One region of the Exiguobacterium sp. s39 genome, then DNA from elsewhere that is predicted to be linked to it. Evidence: riboswitches for the same ligand, from Rfam matches in the RefSeq annotation. Region 1 holds a riboswitch; each other region holds the start of a gene.

Region 1 (8,085 bases):
CTCGTCGGCACACTCGGTTCCGCTTTGATGAAGGGAATTCAGTCTGAAGGTGTCGCGGCGACCGCCAAACACTTCCCGGGTCACGGCGATACGGCGACCGATTCCCACTATGGATTACCGGTCGTTGACCGATCCCTGCAGGAGCTAGAACAAGTCGAGCTCGTACCGTTCAAGCGAGCTATTGCTGAAGACATCGATATGATCATGACAGGACACATCGGGATGCCGCAAATCGAACCTGAAGTCGTCACGTCGACAAATGGTACCTTCCCTTTACCTGCGACGTTATCGGATGATGTCATCACGGGCGTACTGCGCGAAAAACTTGGCTACGATGGCATCGTCATCACAGACGCGTTGAACATGCAGGCGATCGCCGACAACTTCACGGAATCAGAAGCCGTCTTAAAGACGTTTGACGCTGGAGTCGACATCGCGCTCATGCCGACGATCCTTCGTTCCGAGCAAGATGTCACAAAGCTCGATCAGATTTTCAAGGATGTGATCGCAGCAGTCAAAGATGGTCGCCTCTCAGAGGAACGGATCGATCAATCGGTTGAGCGGATTCTGACACTGAAAGCAGAACGCGGAATTTGGAACGGTACGACTGACACGACATCCCTAGCTGAAAAAATCGCGCAATCGAACCAAATCGTCGGTAGTCCCGAGCATAAAGCAAAAGAACGTGCGATGACGGAAGCCGCGGTCACACTCGTGAAAAATTATCAGCGGACCTTACCATTCAAACCGAAAAAGAACGCAAATGTTCTTGTGATCGCTCCTGCGGCGGATCAAACGGACAGCATGAAAAAAACGATCGCTTCCCTACCGAAGAATCGGAACTGGCACGTGATGACAGCGAATTACTCGGCTACTACGCTACCGCTCGACCAAAACCCGACATTACGGGCGCAACTCGATGCAGCAGATTACATCATCGTCGGTTCCAACGTCAACACGAGTGCTAAACTACTACCTACTGCACCAGAACAAGCGATTCCGGCTTCGATCTTCCGCTATGCGAAACAAACGGATACACCATCCGTCCTGCTCAGTCTCCGTAACCCATACGATGTCGCCGTTCAACCGGACGCACCGGCACACGTCCTCGTCTATGGCTTCAAAGGCGATCCAAACGGTCCAGACTCCGAAGCAGGCAATCTAAAATCAGCGGGACCGAACCTGCCTGCAGGTATCCGAGCGATCTTCGGAACGTTCAAACCGCAAGGCACTTTACCGGTTGATGTGCCGGTCTTTCAGAACGGTGTCTTTACCGATCAACTGCATCTCGAATTCGGTGACGGCTTTAAAAACTGGAAAAAATGATGACGTGATACACCAAAAGACCGAAGCTCCTTAAAGGATGCCTCGGTCTTTTAATGATTGATACGGATATTCAGTTTCTTCTTTCGCACGATGGTAGACGCGGTATAACCAATAAGTCAGCAGTGCATAGACGACGATGACAAGAACAGCAGAAATATAGCTTCCCATGCTATACGCTACCTTGAAGTTTCGAGTCGATGCGGATATACCGGATAACACAATCAACGTTGGGATGATAAGTCCTACAAATCTTACTTTGACTTTACCAAGCATTCGTTGCATAGCATATGCCGCGAGGATCACGAGTGCGATGACTACGATTTCCATTCCAATCCCTACTTTCACCAGATGGTATTCCTAATTCTACCATCTACTGGTTTAAGAAGATACCGGGCGTGCTGGAATCTTTTCGTAGACCGACGTGAACGTCTCTTCCGTCCACCCCATGTGCCAGAAGAGTAACTCATAGTAACAACTTGTCACGAAATGACGTTTCATCCGCTCGCGTTCCATCGGGCTCGCTTGTTCCGCCAGCGCATCAAGCCGTGCAATCTGTTCAAAGACGACCTTTTCAAACCATTCCGAGCTGTACGTGTCGATCCATTGCTGATAGATTTTTTCTTCCGGAGTACACGTCAGTAATTGCTGTCCGACTTCATAATACAACCAGTAACATGGCAAGATGGCAGCAATCGTCTCACCGAGCGTTCCTTCACTCGCATGATGCATGTGGGAGACATACGCATATGCTGTCGGTGCCGGTTCAAATGCTTCAAGATCTGCTTCCGTAATACCGAGCGGCTCAAAAAATGATTGATGTAAGCTCAACTCTGCCTCGTAAGTCGAAGTAGCATGCTCGGCAAGTGTCGCGATCGTCGCGAAGTCGTCTGCTTTTGACGCTGCCTTCGCTTGAATCTTCGCAAAGTGTTTTAAGTAATAGGCATCCTGCATGACGTAATGCCGAAATTTCGAGAGCGGTAACGTCCCCTCCCCGATTCCTTGTACAAATGGGTGCGTAAAACTACTATCCCAATACGCTTGTGCCGCTTGTTTGATTTCTTGTGTGAATGTCATGATCTCATCCTCCTCGTTTAGTATGAAACGAAAAAACACCACCCCGAAACACACGGGCATGGCGCAAGAAGAACAAGACTTGACGCCACTTCCCTCCGTAAGTACGAACTTAATCAGGTTCAAAGGGTCCGAACGTCTTCGTTCGTCTCAGTCGGTCTACCGACTCCCCTAGTGGTCATTATTCGATTCCCATCCACTATAGCATGCTGAAAATGGAAGTCAAGTTGTCCTCTTTTCGCTATACTATGGAGTGTCAGAAGACGGATGCCGTCTCCATCTACAGACCGATTCCGAACTTCTTTCGTTCTCGTACACTAACTTTAGTACCTGATACTATAATTCATTCTGTTACTTACAATTGGAGGATTTCATTATGCATACACCAACAAAAATCATGGCGTCAGCCGTTATCGCTTCTGCTCTATTACTCCCGACAGCCGCATCTGCCGAACAAGTCGTCGATAAGACGATCGTCACACTCGGGGAGTCGCTCGGCGCAAAGGATAAAGCATGGGTGCTTTCCCGTCTCAATGCACCGGAAGGCATCACACCGATCATCGCCACTTCTGCTGACGAAGAAAAATATCTCGGGAAAAACATTCCACAGTCGCAAAAAGGTGGCAACATGTATTCGTCGGCTAAGATCGAACTGACGGAAAAAGGTGATGGACTTTCCGTCTCGACGGAGAACATCACATGGGTGACAAAGGATATGTATCTCAACGCTCTCGTCACAGCGGGTGTCAAAGATGCCGATATCACGATCACTTCTCCCTACAAGGTGACCGGGACATCGGCACTGACAGGAATCATGAAAGCGTACGATCAAACTTCCGCTGAGACTGGAATTAAGTTAAGTGACGAACGCAAGGATTTAGCACAGCAAGAATTATCGGTCACATCAGACGTCGGAAAAACGGTCGGCACGGATAAAGTCGCTGACTTAATGAATGAGATCAAGGCTGAGATCGCCAATCAAAAACCGGAAACCAAAGTCGAGATCGAAAACCTGATCGTCCAAGTCATTCAAAACAACAATATCCAGTTGTCTGACGCACAAATGGACCGGTTGACGAATCTATTCAATCAAATGGAGCAAGCGAACATCAACTGGGGACAAATCGAGAGTGGTTTGAAAAATGCGGGGCAAGACATCCACGCGTTCGCAACATCAGAAGAAACGAAAGGTTTCTTCGCTAAATTATTCGATGGACTCAGTGACTTCTTCAGTTCAATCGCTGGCGTGTTCAAATAATTCAGACTTCCGTAACTGACAAAAAAATAGTAAACTAGAGATATCTGAAACGAAAGGTGGTGTGAAAAGATGGACTTTGCCGCGTGCAAACACTGGTTGATGGAACAATTGTATCTGTTGCGCGCGATTTTTCATGGAATGGCGTTCTAAGGCACCCGTCTGCCCTTTTTTAGAACTTCATGATTGAAAAATACAGCAAAGCGCATCTTTCACACGTGATGGAGAGTGCTATTTGCGCTCTCCTTTTTTTGATGCGCGCGAAAGGATCAATTGATTATGATGATTTGCGACATTCAACACCTAACCAAACAATTCGGAGGCGAAACGATCTTAACGGATGTTTCCCTCTTCTTAAACGAACACGACCGTGTCGGTCTAATTGGACGAAACGGGAGTGGCAAGACGACATTACTCCGCTTGCTCGCTCGCCTTGAGCAACCGGACGGTGGTGTCATCTATCAAAAGAGCGGTTTGACGATCGGCTATTTGGAACAACTTCCTGTATATAGTGAGACGATGACCGGACTCGACGTCCTTTGGACAGCGTTTGAAGACATCCTCGCGATCCGTTCTCGGATGCAACAGTTGGAGCAAATGATGGCGACAGCACCAGAGAATCTGGATGCGTTACTCGCACGATATGCGGAAGCGACGAATGCGTTCGAACAAAAGGATGGCTATCTACTCGACTCGAAAATCGAGCGCATGGTGAACGGGTTACACCTTCGTCCGTTACTCACTCGTCCTTTCCACCAGTTGAGCGGTGGTGAACAGACGAAGATTTGTCTCGGTCGCATGTTACTCATGGAGCCAAATCTGCTCATTCTTGACGAACCGACGAACCATCTTGATTTAGCTGCCGTGGAATGGCTAGAGCAGTTCTTACGGGACTACACAGGAACCATCCTGCTCGTCTCTCACGACCGGGTCTTCTTAGACGCCGTCGTCACCTCGATCGTTGAACTCGAGGACGGTGAACTGACAACCTATATAGGGAATTACAGCGCGTTCGTCGTCGAACGAGAACGTCGCTTGATGGAACAGTTCCACGCCTACCAAGAGCAACAGAAAAAAATAAAGAAAATGAAGGAAGCGATTCGTCGACTCCGGCAATGGGCAAACGAAGCGTCTCCACCGAGTGAGAAATTATTCCGTAAAGCAAAATCAATGGAACGAGCACTCGAGCGGATCGAACGGATTAAACGACCACAACTCGAAGCCAAAACCGCTGATGTCTCCTTCTCTTCCACTGATCACACGAGCCAAGTCGTCTTTCGCGCTGAAGAACTCTCGTTTGCTTACGGAATTCGCCACATTTTTGATGACGTCTCGTTCGAGATCATGGCACAGGATCGGATCGCGATCGTCGGAACGAATGGGAGTGGGAAATCGACGTTGCTCTCACTGCTGCTTGACGAATTATCACCAGAGGCAGGCACACTCACGCGTGGACCATCGAATCGGATCGGTTACCTGTCCCAGCATGCCCATTTCGAGGAGGACGCGCGGTTAATCGACTGGTTTAGAGACCGGATTGCCGTTCCAGAAGCGGAAGCCCGCCATATCCTAGCCCGGTTCCTGTTCTTTGGACCAACTGTCTTTCGGTCCATTTTGTCACTGAGCGGAGGCGAACGTGTGCGATTGCAACTCGCCGTCCTCGTTCATTCGTCGGTCAATGTATTAATTCTCGACGAGCCGACGAACCATCTCGATATTGAATCAAGAGAGACACTCGAAGAAGCACTCGAGAATTTTTCTGGTACATTGATTGCCGTCTCACACGACCGCTATTTCTTAAATCGGCTTTTTCCGCAGATCCTGTGGCTCGAAAATGGTCTGACGCGTTATCATGGTACGTATGCGTATGCTCAACAGAAGCGTACTGAGTTCGCTACGTCTTCCTCACTCCACGTAACCCCTCAAAAACCAAAACGCTTGTCACAACATGAGTTAGAAGTGCAGATCGAGCGGCTTGAACAGAAATTAGCAAAACGTGAAAAACCGACCGATACCGTTTCTAAAAGCATCCAACAGCAACTCGATGACCTATACGAACAATTGCTACAGTATGGATGATTTAGCTTTACTTGCCTGTCACTCTCGATACCGAGAGTGGCAGTTTTTTCGTTCACCTACAATGTTTTTAACTCCTAACATTTAGCTAACTTTATTAAGTTTTAAAATTTTATTTTATTTTGTTGTTGCTTATTGTCTGAAAATTCGTATAATTTAGCGTATAGCTTTTATTATTCTTTGGGAGGAATACACCATCATGAACGCCATTCAGCAAGTCATTCAAGGAAGTGTCGATTACGCCAACAATATTTTATGGTCGTATGTATTAATCGCTGTATTGATCGGCGGCGGGATCTACTTCACGATCCGAACTGGCTTCATCCAATTCACTTACTTAAAAGAGATGTTCCGCGTCACGCTCGATAAAAGTGAACAAACAACAGACGATAAAGGAGAAAGCATCACTTCTCTCCAGTCATTCTTCATCGGTGCGGCGACACGGATCGGTACGGGTAACCTTGCCGGTGTCACGATTGCCGTCACACTCGGCGGACCAGGTGCCGTCTTCTGGATGTGGATGGTCGCTCTCTTAGGGGGCGCGACGGCTCTCATCGAAAGTACACTGGCTCAAGTCTATAAAGTACGCGATACGAAATCGAACGCATACCGTGGTGGTCCTGCCTACTACATCGAAAAAGGCTTGAAGAACCGAGCTCTCGGAATCGTCTTTGCAATCTTGATTGCTGTGACGTTCGGCCTTATCTTCAACTCCGTTCAATCAAACACGATTGCCGCTGCCTTTGACAATGCGTTCGGTATCAACACAGCTGTCGTCGGCGCAGCACTCGTCGTCTTGACGGGACTCGTCATCTTTGGTGGTGTCCACCGTGTCGCGAAGTTCTCTGCAATCATCGTTCCTATCATGGCAGGTCTCTACTTGATTGCTGCTCTTTATGTCGTCGTTACGAACCTGACGGAACTTCCTGGTGTGTTCGCAATGATTTTCAAAAGTGCCTTCGGAATCGAGCAAGCATTCGGTGGCTCGGTCGGTGCTGCAATCTCACTCGGTGTCAAACGCGGATTGTTCTCAAACGAAGCGGGAATGGGGTCTGCTCCGAACGCTGCGGCGGCGGCTGAAGTCTCTCACCCAGCAAAACAAGGTTTCTTACAAACACTTGGTGTATTCCTTGATACGTTGATCGTCTGTACAGCGACAGCAACGATTATTCTCCTCAGTGATAGTTATGCTGCTGGAAATGGCGAAGGAATCGGCATGTTGCAAAACGCGCTCTCCGAAGAATTTGGTGCAATTGCCCCACCATTCATCGCACTCAGCGTCTTCTTGTTTGCTTTTAGTTCGATCGTTGGTAGTTACTACTACGGTGAGACGAACATCGAGTTCATCAAACAAAGTCCAGCAGCCGTCTTCGGTTTCCGGATTGCGACAATGGGCTTCGTCTTCATCGGATCTGTTCTCAGCCTCGGTATGGTATGGAGTTTTGCCGATCTCTTCATGGCAGGCATGACATTAATCAATATGACAGCGATCCTCCTCTTGAGCGGCATCGCTCTCAAAGTCATCAAAGATTATCAGGAACAACGGAAACAGGGACTCGATCCTGTCTTCTCAGCAAAAGCACTCGGGATTGAAAATACGGAGTGTTGGGACGTTGAAGAAGAAGCTCGTCCTGCTGCTGGTGAAGTGCCGCCATCACAATAATTTAACTCTGAGTTCAAACTTCAACACCGAGGAAGCCATGCGCCTACTCGGTGTTTTTATTTGTAAAAAAGAATTTGGATTATGTTTTCATCGGACAGGGAAAAAGTCAACAGATTGTCCCGAAGGAGGAATTCATCTTGTCTCAAGCCATGTTGATCATCAACCCGTCTTCTGGTAAAGAACTCGGAAAAAAACACGCGACGCTCGCTGAAGAGACGCTTGCTACTCGCTTTGAAACCGTCGACGTTCGGTTCACGGAAAAAGAACACGATGCGACGGAATTTGCGCGTCATGCTGCCCAGTCTAATTACGATGCTGTCATCGCCATGGGAGGTGACGGAACGGTCAATGAAGTCATCACCGGAATTGCCGAACAACCGCATCGCCCAACACTCGGGATCGTGCCACTCGGAACGGTCAATGACTTATCGCGCGCATTACACATTCCGACGGATCCCGAAGAGGCGATTCAGATTCTAGCTGACGCCCCTGCCCGACCGCTCGATATCGGTAAATATGATGACCATTACTTCATGAACGTCATCGCTGTTGGTCTGATTGCAGAAGCCGTCGAGGAGGTCAGTGTCGAACAAAAAACGTCACTCGGATCGGTCGCTTATTTCATTGAAGGTCTAAAAGCCTTCAAGGATCATAGCCCCTATCCGATTGAAATTGATTCTGCTGAGAAACAATT
Region 2 (8,085 bases), on a different contig from region 1:
CAGTCGTGTCGCATCCGAAAGAATCTTAAATAGCTTTCCGATTTCAAGCGTCGGAATCGTATCAACGATATGTCCGATTTCAGACGCACGTTGTTCATCAATCGCAATCGTTTCACAACGGGGAATGTCCATGTCCGTCACCTCGTTTCTACTTATATTGCACCATGAGAAACGGGACATTGCAAGTTCAGCGCATTCGTCTGCGAATGAGCCAAAACACGAACCATCCTCCTACGTAATCTCCAATATCCCAGACAATTCGATTTTGATCGACAGCGCGTACGCCGATGTCAATGACTTTCGTGCTTTCTAATCGATTCGTATAACGTTGACGAAGTCGCGTCGGAATCGGTAGATGAAGAAGTGCCCGGTAATAAATATCTAAATGAGTATGTCCCCAAATTTCCGTCGCAATCGAGCTCGTTTTAATATACAACGGACGTTTGTAGCGTCTTTCATACTTTTCTTTCAATAAAAGGGCCATCTCATAAGATATACGATTAGGATGTGGAAATAAGACTTTTCCTAGATGGTAGATCCCCTGATTATCGACTCGAATGATTTGTGGTTCTAACCGATATCGAATCCAATAGCCGCGAAAACGGATCGTCTGCCATTTCAATACAATCACCTCTGAACGGATTATACCCTGTTCTGAAGTGATTGATGCCATTCACGCACAGCATCTGTCATTTGCTGCGCAGCGAGTTGCCGATCTTCTTTAGCAAAAATTTCTGAGATGACGGCATACCCTTCTAGCGGGATAGGCAGAGAAGAGACATTCGTTGCTGTGATTCCACCAATACCGATTAGGGGTAATCGTACAGCTTCCCGAATCGCCTGAAGCATCGTATGCGACATGGAATCAGCGTCCGCTTTGGATGACGTCGTAAATAGAGACCCCACGCCTAAATAAGATGCTCCGTCTCGTTCTGCTTCAATCGCTTGTGCAACGGTTGCTACCGACACACCAATCACGGCATCTGGTAAAAGGCGACGTGCTGCGGTTAAAGGAATGTCTTCTTGTCCGATATGCAAACCAGCTCCGACGAGTAACGCGATATCGATCCGATCATTGATGATCAAAGGAATGTCGTGCCGATCCGTGAGTGCTTTCAACCGAACTGCCTGATCAAAGAATTCCTTTCCTTGCGCTGTTTTTTCCCGTAATTGCACGATCGTTGCACCACCTAAAATGGCTTCCTCAACGACCGTCTCGATCGCGACTTCAGGATGGTACCGACGATCCGTCACTGCATAGATGGAGTAATCAATTGACACGTTCTGTCACCTCCACAAGATCTTGTACCGTCATGAGGCTGATGGCATTGAACAACTCTCGTTTAAAATCACCAAGACCTTGCGCGGAGGCTGCTTGTTCTCCTGCTTTTCCCATGACGAATGTTCCGTGAACAGCCGCCTCAAACGCTGTATATCCTGCACCGAGGAAGCTCGCAATCAAGGAGGCCGTCATGCAGCCCGTACCCGTGATATCTCCTAGACGAGGTGTTCCTACATGTAATTCCATTTCGCGCGTTCCATCCGTGATATAGTCGTTCGGACCTGTCACGACGAGGACAGATTTGTGTTTGCGAGCGAATGCACGAATGCTTTCTCGATCCATCATTGTATCTCCCGCAGCATCGACTCCCTTAGTTCGCCCATCTTCCCCAAGTAACGTCTTGATTTCAGAAGCATTTCCTTTAATGACCGTACACCCGAGATCAATGAGTTCTTTAGAAAAGGCAGTACGTAATGTCGTTGCCCCTGCTCCAACTGGATCAAGAACGATCGGGACATTCAAACGTCCCGCTTCACGTGCTGCGAGTCGTTGAGCTGCTTGCATGTCTGCATCGATCGTACCAATGTTTAAGACAAGAGCTTGTGCGAGTCTAACCATCTCTTCTACTTCACGAATGTCTTCCGCCATGACGGGTGATGCTCCAACAGCGAGTGTGACGTTTGCGCAGTCGTTGATCGTAACCGTGTTCGTCAGATGGTGAATGAGTGGTTTGTGTTCAAGAATGGTCGTAAACATGTGTATCCCTCCAAAGTGAGTGAAAATGATGTGTCGGTCCAATACCTTGTCCGAGAGCAAATCCATGACGAATTGCCTCCGTGACATAGTTTTTCGCCTGTCGTACACTATCTTGTAAATCTTCTCCAAGCGCCATCCGTGCTGCAATCGCTGCAGATAAGGTACAACCAGTTCCATGAGTATGTTGATTGTCTAACCGTTCCGATGTGAAACGGTGTTCCACTTCCCCATCAAACAATAAATCCGTTGCAGCTCCTGAGAGATGTCCACCTTTTAGTAATACTGCCCCTGTCTGTGTAGCCAATTGATGCATCGCCAGTTGCATTTCCTCTAGATTGGTCACTGATTGTCCTGTTAACCGCTCCGCTTCCGGTAAATTCGGTGTAACGAGTGTCGCAAGCGGCAGAAGTTCTGAAATCAATGCTTGTTCAGCTTCCGTCCGCAACAGGGCATGACCACCTTTAGCGACCATGACGGGATCTAATATGATAGGAACTGTCTGTTTGCGGAGATGTCTAGCAATGACTCGAATCGTCTGCGCATTCGAGACCATCCCGATTTTGATCGCATCGACACGAATGTCTGAAAAAATCGACGTTAACTGGGCATCTACGATTTCTGGGGATAACTCTTCCACCGCTTGAACACCCAACGTATTTTGCGCCGTGACGGCTGTCAGGACGCTCATTCCATAAACCCCTAAAGCCGAAAAGGTTTTTAAATCTGCTTGAATCCCAGCTCCACCACCGGAGTCGGATCCTGCAATCGTCAGTACATGTTTCATGTTCTTTTCACCTTCCCATCGAGCAATGTAAGGGAGTCGTGACCGACAAAAAAAGCGTCGACCGCTGTAAAAAAGCAGTCGACGCTATACGAAAGCGTTATATACGCATTCCGGTATCCGTTCGGCTCAACTTTCCTACGCTGGTATTATCCAGTTCAGGTAATAGGGTCGAAAACAGATTGGTTTTCCTCTCAGCCGGATTCCTCCAGCTCCCCTAGTTGCTCAAGTATTCGTTTCGCCTTTACTGTAGCATAGAGAAGAAAAAAAAACGAGCCGAAGCCCGTTTTGATTACAGATATGCTAATGGATTGACTGCATTTAGAGGAGAAGAGGCACTGTATTGATAGCCTCCGACATGTAGTTCGAAATGTAAGTGTGGTCCTGTTGAATTCCCTGTACTACCAAGTGTCCCGACTTGCTGACCTTGAGAGACCGTTTGTCCTGCACGAACCGATAATGAACTCATATGTGCGTAGACAGTCGTGTACACTTGTCCATCGAGGAAGTGAGAAATCATGACATGATTGCCGTAAGGTCCACCACCTGATGCTGTAATGACCGTTCCAGCTGCTGCAGCGACGATTGGAGATCCGACCGAACCACTGAAATCAACACCGTTGTGGAACGTATAACCGTTCGCGCCGCTTGCTGGTCCGAATCCTTGTGACACTCCACCAGAAGACGGTCGAACGAATTTCCCTCCACTCGAAACAACCGGCGGGGCAACAGAATCAGTTGATTCTGAACTCTTACCTGCTTGTTTTGCTGCTTGAGCATTCGCTTTAGCGGCTTTTTCGGCTGCCGCTTTCTCCGCTGCTGCTTTTTCAGCCGCTGCTTTAGCAGCTGCCTTCGCTGCCGCAATTGCACGTTCTTGCGCTTCGAGAGTCGCTTGAAGTTCTTTTGCGTCTAACAGTTCTGTCGTGAACTTCGTCTTCCCTTTTCGTAATTTCTTCAGCGTGGCACTACGTTCTTTCATTTGAAGCTTTAACGCTTTCTTTTGTTCAAGCAATACTTTCTTTTCTTGCATTTGCTCCGCTTTTTTCTCAACGAGCGCTTGTTTTGCTTCTCCTAATTTTTGTTGCGTTGCGATGTAATCCGAAATCATTTTATCGTCTTGCTCAGCGATTTTTTTCCCCGCCATGACACGGCTGAATAAATCACCTAAATCCTTCGATCCAAAAATGACTTCTTCCCATTTAATCGAATTTCCATCGTTCTCTTGGAAAACACGCAAACGATCACCGAGTAGTTCTTCCTGTTTCTGTAACATTTCTTCGTAACGGACGATGTCTGCCTTTAACTCATCGATTCGAACGTTCAACTGTTCGATTTGTTTATTTTTTTCAGAGACTTGGAAAATCTTTTCGTTGATTGCTGCGTCAATTTGATTGATTTGACGTTGCTCTTTTGAGATTTTAGCTTCTTGTTTTTTGATCGCTTTTTCAAGTTTACGTTGTTCAGCGGCATTTTCAGCTTTTTTTTCTTTAATGGTCGCTGCTGCGATCGGTTGTGTTCCTGTTATAAGTAATGCTCCTAAAACAATGGTAGAAATTAGTTTTTTTAGCATATATCGTTTTCCTCACTTATGTTTTTTTCATATTTTATTATAGTATTCAAGTTTCTCTCATATCTGAAATAGATTATAGCACCGTAATCGTTTCAAAAAAATTTCATTTACATTTCAAATGAAAACGGTTTTTTGTAATATACGATTTGTTTTTTGAAAATGACAAAAAAAAGAACCGTTGCATACGCAACGATTCTTTACGATTAAAGCATCGACAATGGATTGACTGAGTTAGCTGGACCAGTTGCACTATAGCTGTATCCACCAACGTGAATTTCGAAGTGGAGGTGTGGTCCTGTTGAATTTCCTGTACTACCTAACGCGCCAATTTGTTGACCTTGGCTGACACGTTGACCAGCACGGGCATTGAGTGAACTCATGTGAGCATATACTGTCGTATATGTCTTCCCGTTCAATTGGTGAGCGATCATGACATGATTTCCGTAAGGTCCGCCACCTGATGCTGTAATGACTGTACCTGTTGCAGCTGCCACGATCGGCGTACCGACTGGACCACCAAAGTCAATTCCGTTATGGAACGTATATCCGTTCTCTCCGCCTGCAGAACCATAACCTTGTGTAACAGTTCCAGCAGTTGGATGAATGAACAGACCACCTGATGATGGTGCTGGTTTTGGTGCAGCTGGTTTTGGTGCAGCTGGTGCTGGAGCAGGCGCAGCTGGTGCTGGTGTAGATGGTTTTGGTGCTGATTGTTTCGTCGAACCAGAAGGTTTTTCCGATTGTGCCGCTTTCTCTTGTGCTGCTTGCTGAGCTGCTGCTTCTTTAGCAGCTTGCTCTTCTGCTGCTTTTTGTGCTGCTGCTTGCGCTGCTTCAGCCTCTGCTCGTGCTTTCGCTTCACGTGCCGCTTGAGCTTGACGCTCTTTTTCGAGTCGAGCTTCACGTTCACGTGCTGCTTTTTCAGCAGCAATCGCTTTTTCTTGCGCAATCAGAATTTGTTGGACTTCTTTTGCATCCATCAATTGTGTTTCGAACTTTTCTTTTTTCTTACGTAGTTCTTTTAAGCGTTTATTCCGCTCTTTTAATTGTGATTCAAGGTCCGCTTGTTGACGTTTTAATTCTTTTTTCTCAACTACCAACTGCGCTTTCTTTTCTTTTACTTCTTGCTGCGCATCCGCTAATTGCTTTTGCGTATTCTGGTAATCCGTGATCATTTTATCATCTTGTTTTGAAATGGATTTCCCTGCCATGACACGGCTTACGAGATCACCAACGTTTTTAGCACCAAAGATGACTTCTTCCCATTTAATTGAGTTTCCATCATTCTCTTGCATGACACGAAGACGATCACCGAGTAGTTTTTCTTGGCGTTTTAGTTTCGCTTTATATTTCTCGATTTCTTTTCCAAGTTCAACGATTTCACGTTCTGTTGCTTTGATTTGACGATCCTTTGTTTCGACAGCAAAGATTTTTTCGTTCAACGCTTCGTCTAGTCGATTGACTTCTTGTTGTGTTTTAGAGATTTTTTGACCTTCTTGATTAACAGAAGACTCTAAGTTTTTTTGCTTTTTAGCATTGTCTTGTTGCTGTTGTTCGTTTTTGGCTTTCTGTTCACTTAAATCGTCAGCTGCTGCAAAATGAGGTGCTGATGAAAGAACCAGTGCGGAAACGATGAGCGACGCGAACGTTTTTTTCATGTAGTATTCCCTCTTTTTCTGTAGTGTATGTTTTATGATTTATCGTAGAGTATTTAAGTTAAATTTAAATTCTGTAATAGTTTTTCTTTTTTATAAGAACGTTTTTGATTATAGCATTCATTCCTCTTCCATAATATTTCAGTGATATTTCATTTTAAATAAATCTTTCCTCTTCTATGTAATAGAAACATTTGGAAGGTAACTCATCGTTGCAACTTTGGAGTGTTTTTGGGAAACTGAAGCGAACAGAAGGAGGATATCATATGAAATTAGACCACACTGGAATTGCCGTTCGCGACATGCAGGAAGCCATTTCATTTTATACAAACGTACTTGGAGGAATTTTAACAAAAGAGTACTCGAATCCTGCGCCTGGTGTCGCTTCCAATATTGCGGTCATCGAGTTCGATGATGCGCACATCGAGTTGTTAACGCCAACAAGTCCGGATAGTCCGATCGCTCGTTTTTTGAAACAACGTGGGAAAGGTGTCCACCACATTGCTTATCGTGTAGAGAATTTAGATCAAGCGATTGAAGAAGCAAAACAACAAGGCTTAACATTTTTAGAAGATACGTATCGAACGACGCCATTCGGACGACGATTGATTTATATGAATCCTCGTCATTCACACGGCGTCATTACGGAACTCTGTGATTATCCAGAAAATCTATAAAAAATCAGCACTGCGTTATCGCAGTGCTGATTTTTGTTCTATACCATTAGCCAAGTTTTGCAACGATTTCCCGATTGAATGCAGGAATATCATCTGGTTGACGACTTGAGACGAAATTATCGTCAACGACGACTTCTTCATCTGCAAAGTCCACACCAGCATTTTCTAAATCGATTCGAATCGATTTATAACCTGTCATTTTTCTTCCTTTGACGATTTTTGCATTAATCATCAATTGTGGTCCATGGCAGATCGAGAAAATCGGTTTTTTCGACATATCGAATTCTTCGACGAATGAGACGAAACGCTCATCTTCTCGAAGTAAATCTGGTGAAAATCCGCCTGGAATCAGGAGAGCATCGTAGTCTGCTGCTGAAGTCTCATCAATCGAGAGATCAACATTTACTTTTGCCTCTTCCTGTTTGCCGACGAGTTCTGCACCTTTCTTAGCACCAATGACCGTGATCTCGTGCCCTGCTTCTTTTAATGCATCAACCGGTCCTGTGAATTCTACATCTTCAAAATGATCGGCGAGTACGACTGCTACTTTTTTAGACATGTGATTCATCCCCCAAGTTGTTTGATTTAAATCGGATCTTCTCCGCGATCTCGTGGAGAAACCGTATCATCTGGCATTTCGTCTTTTCCTTTTAGGATTTCCTTTTGTTGCTCCTCTGTCAGTTTCCGTTCTTTATCCGACAGACGATCCCGTTCATCTTCAAACTCTTCATTTGGACGATCGGTTTCTTTCGGTGCCATGGAAAACCCTCCTTATGATTCGTCGATTATGCTTATAGTGAATCGACGACTTTAACAGAAAGATCGACATCAATGTTGCCACGTGTCGCTTTCGAGTACGGGCAGAAATTGTGTGTCTTCTCTAGTAAATCTTCGGCTTCTTCTTGCGATACGCCGACGACCTCGACGACGAGTTTCGCTGCAATTTTTACACCGTTATCCGCTTCGTCCTGTAAGAGGCTGACTTCTGAATTCGTCCGCGTCTCGACTCGTTTTTTTGCTTGGCGCGCCATCAAATTATAGGCACCATCAAAACAAGCGGCATATCCTGCTGCGAATAACTGTTCCGGGTTTGATGTCGGAATGTCTTCTTTGCCTTTTGTTCCTGGCATGACTAAATCGAGATTGATGACGTTATCGTCTGAAGCGACTTTCCCGTCGCGACCACCGACTGCAGATGCACGTGAAGTAAGAATGACGTTTGACATAATAAAAAACCCCTTTTCCTGTTGAATTAAAAAATGCTTTTTTGCCACATAGACAGTAATACCCGTCAGTGAGGGAGATAAACACAAGAGGTGTCTATCACCTTAGCTGATTCATTTTTTTAGTAGACAAAAAAAGACGAT
Region 3 (8,085 bases), 660 kb from region 1:
CGACACGGGAAGCTAAACTATATGCGCGGTTCGGCTTCACACCAATCGCAGCAACGCTTGGTAGTGGCGATGCCCAGTTCGTACCGATGTTGTTGTCGCGCGCAACATATGAACGATCCGTCATCGCGGACGTTTTACGTCCTCTGCATTTTCTAGCCGGTCCAGTCGAGGTTGCACCAACAGTCCGCCAAGCGGCACAACAAGCACCGCGTCCGCATCGGACGGCCTCGATGCGTCAGCTCGATCAAGATTTACGTGGTCGGATGTGTCAGTTGCTGGATTTGCCATATGTCTCGATGGCTGTTGGCAGTGGCACCCTCGCCAATGATATTGTCGCACAACAACTGAGTGGACATGGATTGATTCTAAACGGTGGCGAGTTCGGTCAACGCTTGATCGATCACGCGGCACGAGCAGGAAAGTCATTTGATATCCACCTGCTTCCGTCCGGTCACCCGATCGACTTGGAACAACTCGCAAGTCAACTGCATCAAACGGAGTACGACTGGATTTGGTTGACGCATTGTGAGACGTCTACGGGCGTTCTCTACGATCTCGATGCGGTAAAATCGCTATTAGATCAACGAACCGCACTCATCGTCGATGCGATCAGCGCCGTCGGGACCGGACGTTTCTCATACGCTGGCTGCAGATTCGTCACGACCGTCTCCGGAAAGGCAATTGGGGGTTTACCGGGTCTTGCGTTCATCGGTCATACAGACTGCATCCTACCTTCTCCACGTGTTCCACGTTATCTGGATCTCGGACTCTATGCGGAAGGCGTCGCCTTTTCCGGCTCATCGAACTTGTTGCTGGCTTGTCAGGCAGCGCTCGATGCCCTTGATCTCGATCAAGCAGCCATCAAGATGACCTATCTCGAACAAGCCGTTCGCGCTACTGGTTTCAACCTGCTTGCGACTCAAGAAGCGCAAGCGCCGGGAATTCTGACGATCGTTCATCCGTCGGCAACCGCTTTAGGAGACGCTCTTCGGATTCAGGGCTATCACGTCCAGTATGAAAGCGACTATCTCGTCCATAATCAATGGCTCCAAATCTCAACGATGGGACAGACGACGATGCGGCACATCGAACGTCTCATCCGTGTATTAGTCCGTGAAAACCAACGCATCACCATAAAAAATGAAAAAAATGAAAGACCTCTTAACCCTTGATTTCAAGCGGTTTGGAGGTCTTTCGACTTTAAAAAATAAAAATTAGAGGTTTAAGGATTTAAAACATAGGGGTATAAACTCACTAGCACCGCATCAAACCGGTGACTTACTCACACATGTTTCTCAATATCAGCGTAATGACCTGGGAGAGAAATGCAAAGTCACGAAAGCGTCAGATTCAAAAGAGTCTGAAACCGATTGTCTTAGCATATTTAAATTGTTCAGGACTTGTCCTGCTCCTACATTCATTACCTTTTGAGGGCTATACCAAATTCAAGGGGGAAATGAACATGTCAGTTAAATTAACAGCCGAAAAACGCGAGGTACGTCCACGCTCACTCCGTAAACAATTACGTCATGAAGGAAAAGCTCTTGGTGTCGTGTATGGTTACAAAGTGGAAAGTACACCAATCGCATTTGAAGAAAAAGAATTGCTTAAAATCGTTCGAGAAAACGGTGAGAACGTCTTGATTTCACTGAAACTCGACGGTAAAAATATTAACGTCTTGATCAACCGTCGTGATATGGATGTCTTCACACCAACTGTCGATCACGTTGAATTCATCGCCGTTAAAATGGATGAAGAGACAGAAGTTGAAGCAGATGTCGTACTCGTCGGCGAAGCAGCTGGCGCTAAAGTCGGTGGATTCCTGTCACAGACACTCTTTAAAGTAACAGTCGCAGCTACACCAGATAAATTACCAGAGAACGTCGAAGTCGACGTCACGAACCTCGAAATCGGCGATTCGATTTCTGTTGCTGATCTTCCAGAACAAAAAGATTTCCGTATCGTCACAGAAGGCGACATTCAAGTCGCAGCTGTCGTCGAATCAACGCTTGAACAAGAGCTTGAGGAAATCGAAGAAGCAGAAGCTGAGGCACAAGCGGAAGCTGGTGAAGACAACGAAGCGGAAGCTACGGAAGAGTCTTCAGAAGAAGCAAAAGAAGAGAACGAAGACAACAAATAAGTCGTTTGACGATACGCCCTTCGTGGCGTATCGTTTTTTTGTGTCTTGACAATAGACAGAAGATTGCCTAAAGTGAACAGCGTATCACCTATTACCATATCCACTAGGGGAGCCCATTTGGCTGAGACGATTCACTTCGGACCCTTCGAACCTGATCTAGTTCATACTAGCGTAGGAAAGTGGAGCGATCACATCCAATGACTCCTGCTGCGCGCAGTTTTTCTGAGGACCGCTCTCTTTTTTACGGAGGGCGGTCTTTTTGGCGTCTCCCCCATTCTAAGGAGGACGTACCTAATGCAAAACTGGAAAATGAAAGAAATCATGGTCATGATGATGCTCGCCGTCGCTTGCGGGGTCATCTATCTCGGTTGGTCAACACTCTGGTTACCGATGTCTGCGATCTTCGGACCTGTCGGTGCCAACTGGATGTTTGGGATCTGGATCATCGCGAGCCCGCTCGTCGCAGCAATCATTCAAAAACCAGGTGCCGCTCTCATCGCGGAAATCGTCGCGGCAGCCGTCGAGCTGTTCACGGGTAGTCACTTTGGTTTATCGGCTCTTCTCATCGGGGTATGCCAAGGGCTTGGTGCGGAACTCGTCTTTGCGATGACGCGTTATCGCCGTTATGACACCTGGACATTGATGTTATCGGGTGTTGGAGCCGCGATTGGTAGCATTGTCTATAGTCTGATCGCGAACGGATTCGGTTACTACACGACGACGACGTTGCTTGCGACAACTGGCTTACAATTGATTAGTGGCGCATTACTGGGCGGCTTGCTTGCAGCGATTCTCGTCCGTCGCCTTGTTGCGACCGGTGTCTTGAACGGGTTTGCGGCCGGACGTGCGAAACGGGAAGTCGCATGATTACTGTCGACGATCTCAGCATCCGCTACCCCGGTCAGATGAAGTCGGTGCTCGATCATGTATCGCTGACGATCGAACACGGAACGACCCTTCTGCTCGGACGAAGCGGGAGTGGCAAGACGACACTGCTTCATGCCCTAGCCGGACTGACACCAGAGACGATTGAAGTCGAACAGACGGGAACCGTTACCCGGTCCGGTTCGGTCGGAGTGCTATTCCAAAACCCAGAAGAACAGTTCTGCATGGAAACGATCGGACGCGAAATCGCTTTTAGCTTAGAAAACCGGTCGATTCCACGCGAAGAGATGGAGGAACGAATTGAACGCTTACTCGCACTCGTTGGTCTCCCTCTCCCCTTCTCGACACCAATCGCGAGTCTATCCGGGGGGATGAAACAACGCCTCGCGCTCGCTGCGGTCCTGGCACTTGAGCCGACGATCTTATTACTCGATGAACCAACGGCTCAGATTGACCCGATCGGGCAACACGAGCTGATGGCGTTGATCTTTCGGATTCAGAAAGAACACGATTTAACGATCGTCTTGATTGAACACCAACTCGATGTCTGTTTGCCATATATCGATCAGATCGTCTTACTTGAGGACGGATCGGTGACTGCAACGGCACATCCACAGGATTTGTTTCCGCAAGCTTATGAACATCTTCAATCGAAAGGGGTCGCTGTTCCATCTTTGTATCCGTATACGTTAGAGACGTTACCCATAGATGGACCACAAGCGGCGCGACTTCACGTGCTTCCCTCAGTCGCTACAGCAGGCACTCCCTTGTTACACGTCGCTGCATTATCGACGAAAGCACCTTATCCGCTGACCGATGCGACATTTTCCCTGAAGACGGGAGAATGGGTGATGCTGCTCGGGGCAAACGGATCCGGGAAAAGTACGTTGCTTGCAACACTCGGTCGGTTGCTCTCGCATCAAGGAACATATCGGTTCCAAGAACGTCCGGCTCAGCGTTACTCCCGGCGACGCTTTTATGAGCACGTTGGCTATGTCTTTCAACAACCGGATCTGCAGTTTCTCAAACTGACAGTCGAAGCGGAAATCGACTGGAGTCACCGGGCAGCGACGAGTGATGAGCGCACAGCGTTGCTCGAACGACTGGAACTCGCATCTGTCAAACAGCAGTCACCGCTTGCGCTTAGTACGGGGCAACAACGACGGCTCAGCGTCGCGACGATGCTCGGGCAGACGAAGGATGTGTTGTTGCTCGATGAACCGACGTTCGGACAGGACGGATTGACGACACGGCGGCTCATGGAACAGTTGTTGACGGAACAACAAAACGGAACGACACTCGTCATGGCAACACACGATATGGAACTCGTCGCCCGATACGCGGATCGTGTCCTCGTCATGGAGCAAGGCCGAATTGCCTTTGACGGAAGTCCGAGCGAGTTATTCGCTGATGTTCCGTTACTCGAACGCTGTCAGCTACAACGTCCACTTTCGTACCAATTCCAGGAGGTGAAGCGCCATGCAGACGAACGCGTCACCGTTCGCTAAACTCAATCCTGTCATCAAGGGTAGCGGATTGTTTTTGATCATGTTTGCCTTGATTGCAACGAACGACTGGATCAAGACGTTGGTGTTCCTGAGTTTTGCTATCGCGCTGCTACTCCTCTCCGGGTGGGGTCCTCGCGATTTCTTGAAACGACTCGCACCTTACAGTCTATTATTCTTATTGACGTTCTGGATGATGGCAGCCTTCGGCAAAGGAACGAATCCTCTATGGTCGTTTGGTTGGTTTCATGTCACATCGGAAAGTGTCATGCACGGCTGGTTACTTGCCTTACGGATGGCAACGTTCGTCTGCTTAAGTTTCGCTTTCGTCACGACGACCGATGCGACCCGGTTCGTGATGAGCTTGATTCACCAAGCAAAGGTGTCGCCTCGCTTCGCGTACGGATTTCTTGCCGGGATCCGCTTTCTTCCACATTTGATCGAAGAAGTTCGCGTCTTACGGCAAGTCCGGATGATTCAGAACGTTCACAGTCGCTTTCCTGGTGATGCGTTCCTATCAATCGGCTTACCGCTCTTCTCGCGATCGATCCAGCGGGCAGAACGGATGGCGATCGCTTTCGAAGCCCGTCATTTTTCAGCAGAACGGACATATTATGAAGTGCCAGTCGTTCAGCGCCAGGATGTTATCTATCTCATGGTCATCCTCCTGTTCATCAGTCTTGTCTTTTGGCTATGATTACCGCCACCCGTATCCGGGTACATTCTAGCAAGACAGATTGAAGGAGAACGACATGAAACGAATCCTTTTGATTGGTGCAGGACACGCTCACCTGCATTGCATTACCAATGGACCCACAGAAGACGTCGAGTGGCTGATTTTAAATGCCTCGACGTACCAATATTACTCGGGCATGTACTCCGGACTTGCTGACGGAACGTACGATATCGATGAGATCCGTATCGACGTCGCCGCACTGTGTCGCGCCAATGATAAACAGTTCATCGAAGAGACCGTCATCAAAATCGACCCCGATGAAAAGCTCGTCTTCGGTGCATCCGGCAGACGCTACACCTATGACGTCGTCTCGACGAATATTGGCTCGTTCGATTGGGCGGAAGATACGACACGATTATCGATTAAACCGAACTACCGGTTACCCGATACATTAAAGCGTCTGCAACAAGCAAAGCGTCCAGTCTTGATTGGAAGTGGTGCAGCGGCCGTCGAGATGGCGGCGTCCTTAAAAGCAGCGGGTGTACCGATCACACTGATCACGGATCCAGAGTTACTTTCAAGACACCCCGCAGCGGAAGCGATTGCGAGACGGTTAAAAGAACTCGATGTATATTGGATCCGAGAACGTCCAATAGATGACGAACCACCACTCCGCTTCAAGCATCACTCTCCAATCGAGTCGGATGCGATCATCCGCTTAACGGGTGCGAAAGCACCGGCATTGTTTGCAGACAGCAAGCTCTATACGGAAGACGGGTTCCTACTCGTCAATGAACAGTTGCAAGCGCTCAATCATCCAAGTCTGTTTGCTGCGGGTGACGCGGCGACCCTCGTCGCCTATCCCGATATTCCAAAGAACGGTGTCACAGCTGTCCGGCAAGCACCAATCTTACTAGCAAATCTCTTACGGTACGTCCAGGAAGAGGCACTGCAAACCTATCGTCCGCAAACGAACTATTTGACGATTTTATCGATGGGACCACGTCATGCAGTTTCAATGTATGGCAATCAGTATTCGACTCACCCGTTCGGTTGGTACCTGAAGCGCTGGATCGATCAACGGTTCATGCGGAAGTATCGCCCTTAAAAGTGTGCGCCGGCGCACGCTTTTTTCTGTACACAAAAACAAGCCATGGACGGGTGTCCATGGCTTGTTGGATTAGACGGTTTGATTTCCTTTAACGTACGAGAGTAACGTTTCGTTGAACTTCTCTTGTTCATCAAGCAACATACCGTGCCCACTCTCTTCGAAGACTTCAAGTCGTGCATGTGGGATTCCCTTTTGCATTTCTTCCGCGAACTCGAACGGACAAACTTGGTCTTTTTTACCGTGGATGATCAACGTATCGACTTTGATGTTCTCGAGTTTTCCACGTAAGTCTTCATCACGTAATGCGATTGCTGACTGAATCGTACCGTGGGACGAAGCGGCGATGCTAAGACCATGGAACCATTGTTGAAGTGGTTCTGGATGCTCCTTCGCAAAGAAGATTTCCCCAAATCCTTTGAGCATCGACGGACGATCTTGTTTCGTGTCGGCAATCAACGCATCGACTTCTTCTTTCGTCATCCCGTATGGATAGCCATCTCGCTGTGTAAAGACAGGTGCCGCAGCTCCTGCGAGGACAAGTTTACTAACTTTTGAATCTCCGTATTGCAAGAGATAGGACAAGGCGATTCCTCCTCCCATCGAGAAGCCAAGCAACGTGACATTCGTTAATTTCAGCTGTTCGATGACTTCATTGACGTCAGACGCCATTGTCTTATAATCGTATCCCGTTGCCGGCGCATCTGATTTGCCATAACCGCGATAATCGATTCCGACGTAACGGTACCCCTCTTCGACGAGCAGATTCTTTTGATACTCGAACATGTTGTTGTTTGCCGGCCAGCCGTGTAAAAAGACGACCGGTTGACCCGACCCGACATCCTCGACATAAATTTTCGTGCCATCAACTGCTTGAATGAATGTACCCATCATAAAACCCCCATAGTAATAGATTGACCGTGCATGCATCTAATATTCCCGAGTCAAGATATGTTAAACATCTTAATGTTAAAGTATTATAGAAAATTCTGTCTATTCTAGAAATTATGGTAAAATATAGTCACTAGGATAAAGGAGGTTTTTCATGAGACGCTATATACATACGGGTATTCTCGCAGGCGTAGTCTTACTTGCCGGATGCGGTAAAGAACAATACTTAGACCTTACATACGATGTTAATTACTGGGGCGGTATTTCGACTACCTTTGATGGGCAAGAGATACCGGATCTCCCGAAAAAACAAACCGCTGCTTTGTTGAAGGTTTGCCAGCAAAAACCAGACATGAAGCACTTACCTGATCGATATGTGCAACACGAAGGATTTGACTTATACTTCCTGCCTCCGAGTATCCAAGGGCGTGAGTTCCAACACGTCCGTTTCCTGTCAGACGAAAAAAAGGACTATCTGGCTTGTCAGCCGATTCGCCATGCGGATTATGCGGTCCATCAGATCAAGCGAAGTGATTATCCATTCGTCGATTGGTCAAAACAACCGGTTAAAGCTAAATCGACAGTCGTTCGCTTTGGACCCGTTCCAAAAGAAGTGACAGATCAACAAAAACAGGAAAACGAAGATCGTAAAGAAGTAAAAGAGCTCGGACGGTACCTTTTCCCGTCCTATCAACTATCTTTGCCACCGGAAGGACAACTCGTCGTCTACATGAAAGAGAAAGGCAAAGATAAAGAACAAACACTCTTTGAGACGACCGAGTCACTATCCGGTTCCGAATTGAATTTAGCTTTTCGCGCTAGTCCGGATGGTGGTGTCCAACAATCGTCGATCGAGCTGATGTTCAGTGGTGACCGTGTC

The links. A riboswitch is a leader RNA that binds a small molecule or an ion and turns the genes downstream of it on or off. The one in region 1 is predicted to bind thiamine pyrophosphate.
Region 2: it holds a riboswitch for thiamine pyrophosphate, as region 1 does, so the genes downstream of both, thiD (bifunctional hydroxymethylpyrimidine kinase/phosphomethylpyrimidine kinase) here and tenA (thiaminase II) in region 1, are expected to answer to the same signal.
Region 3: it holds a riboswitch for thiamine pyrophosphate, as region 1 does, so the genes downstream of both, KNQ11_RS04980 (ECF transporter S component) here and tenA (thiaminase II) in region 1, are expected to answer to the same signal.

The regions. Positions count from the first base shown of each region.
Region 1 is NZ_JACSNA010000001.1:274,653-282,737, reverse strand. It holds gene KNQ11_RS01445 (glycoside hydrolase family 3 protein) at 1-1,326, shown strand, start outside; gene KNQ11_RS01440 (hypothetical protein) at 1,357-1,653, opposite strand; gene tenA (thiaminase II) at 1,705-2,400, opposite strand; TPP riboswitch at 2,474-2,580, opposite strand; gene KNQ11_RS01430 (DUF1002 domain-containing protein) at 2,774-3,655, shown strand; gene abc-f (ribosomal protection-like ABC-F family protein) at 3,932-5,731, shown strand; gene KNQ11_RS01420 (alanine/glycine:cation symporter family protein) at 5,928-7,391, shown strand; gene KNQ11_RS01415 (diacylglycerol/lipid kinase family protein) at 7,529-8,085, shown strand, end outside.
Region 2 is NZ_JACSNA010000004.1:98,302-106,386, reverse strand. It holds gene KNQ11_RS15005 (ArsR/SmtB family transcription factor) at 1-132, opposite strand, end outside; gene KNQ11_RS15000 (hypothetical protein) at 188-631, opposite strand; gene thiE (thiamine phosphate synthase) at 643-1,281, opposite strand; gene thiM (hydroxyethylthiazole kinase) at 1,271-2,038, opposite strand; gene thiD (bifunctional hydroxymethylpyrimidine kinase/phosphomethylpyrimidine kinase) at 2,019-2,822, opposite strand; TPP riboswitch at 2,938-3,048, opposite strand; gene KNQ11_RS14980 (murein hydrolase activator EnvC family protein) at 3,112-4,389, opposite strand; gene KNQ11_RS14975 (murein hydrolase activator EnvC family protein) at 4,593-6,044, opposite strand; gene KNQ11_RS14970 (VOC family protein) at 6,308-6,718, shown strand; gene KNQ11_RS14965 (type 1 glutamine amidotransferase domain-containing protein) at 6,765-7,277, opposite strand; gene KNQ11_RS14960 (hypothetical protein) at 7,304-7,477, opposite strand; gene KNQ11_RS14955 (organic hydroperoxide resistance protein) at 7,510-7,944, opposite strand.
Region 3 is NZ_JACSNA010000001.1:939,545-947,629, forward strand. It holds gene KNQ11_RS04970 (GNAT family N-acetyltransferase) at 1-1,172, shown strand, start outside; gene KNQ11_RS04975 (50S ribosomal protein L25/general stress protein Ctc) at 1,463-2,140, shown strand; TPP riboswitch at 2,236-2,335, shown strand; gene KNQ11_RS04980 (ECF transporter S component) at 2,435-3,007, shown strand; gene KNQ11_RS04985 (ABC transporter ATP-binding protein) at 3,004-4,533, shown strand; gene KNQ11_RS04990 (energy-coupling factor transporter transmembrane component T family protein) at 4,505-5,227, shown strand; gene KNQ11_RS04995 (NAD(P)/FAD-dependent oxidoreductase) at 5,283-6,314, shown strand; gene KNQ11_RS05000 (alpha/beta fold hydrolase) at 6,387-7,205, opposite strand; gene KNQ11_RS05005 (hypothetical protein) at 7,360-8,085, shown strand, end outside.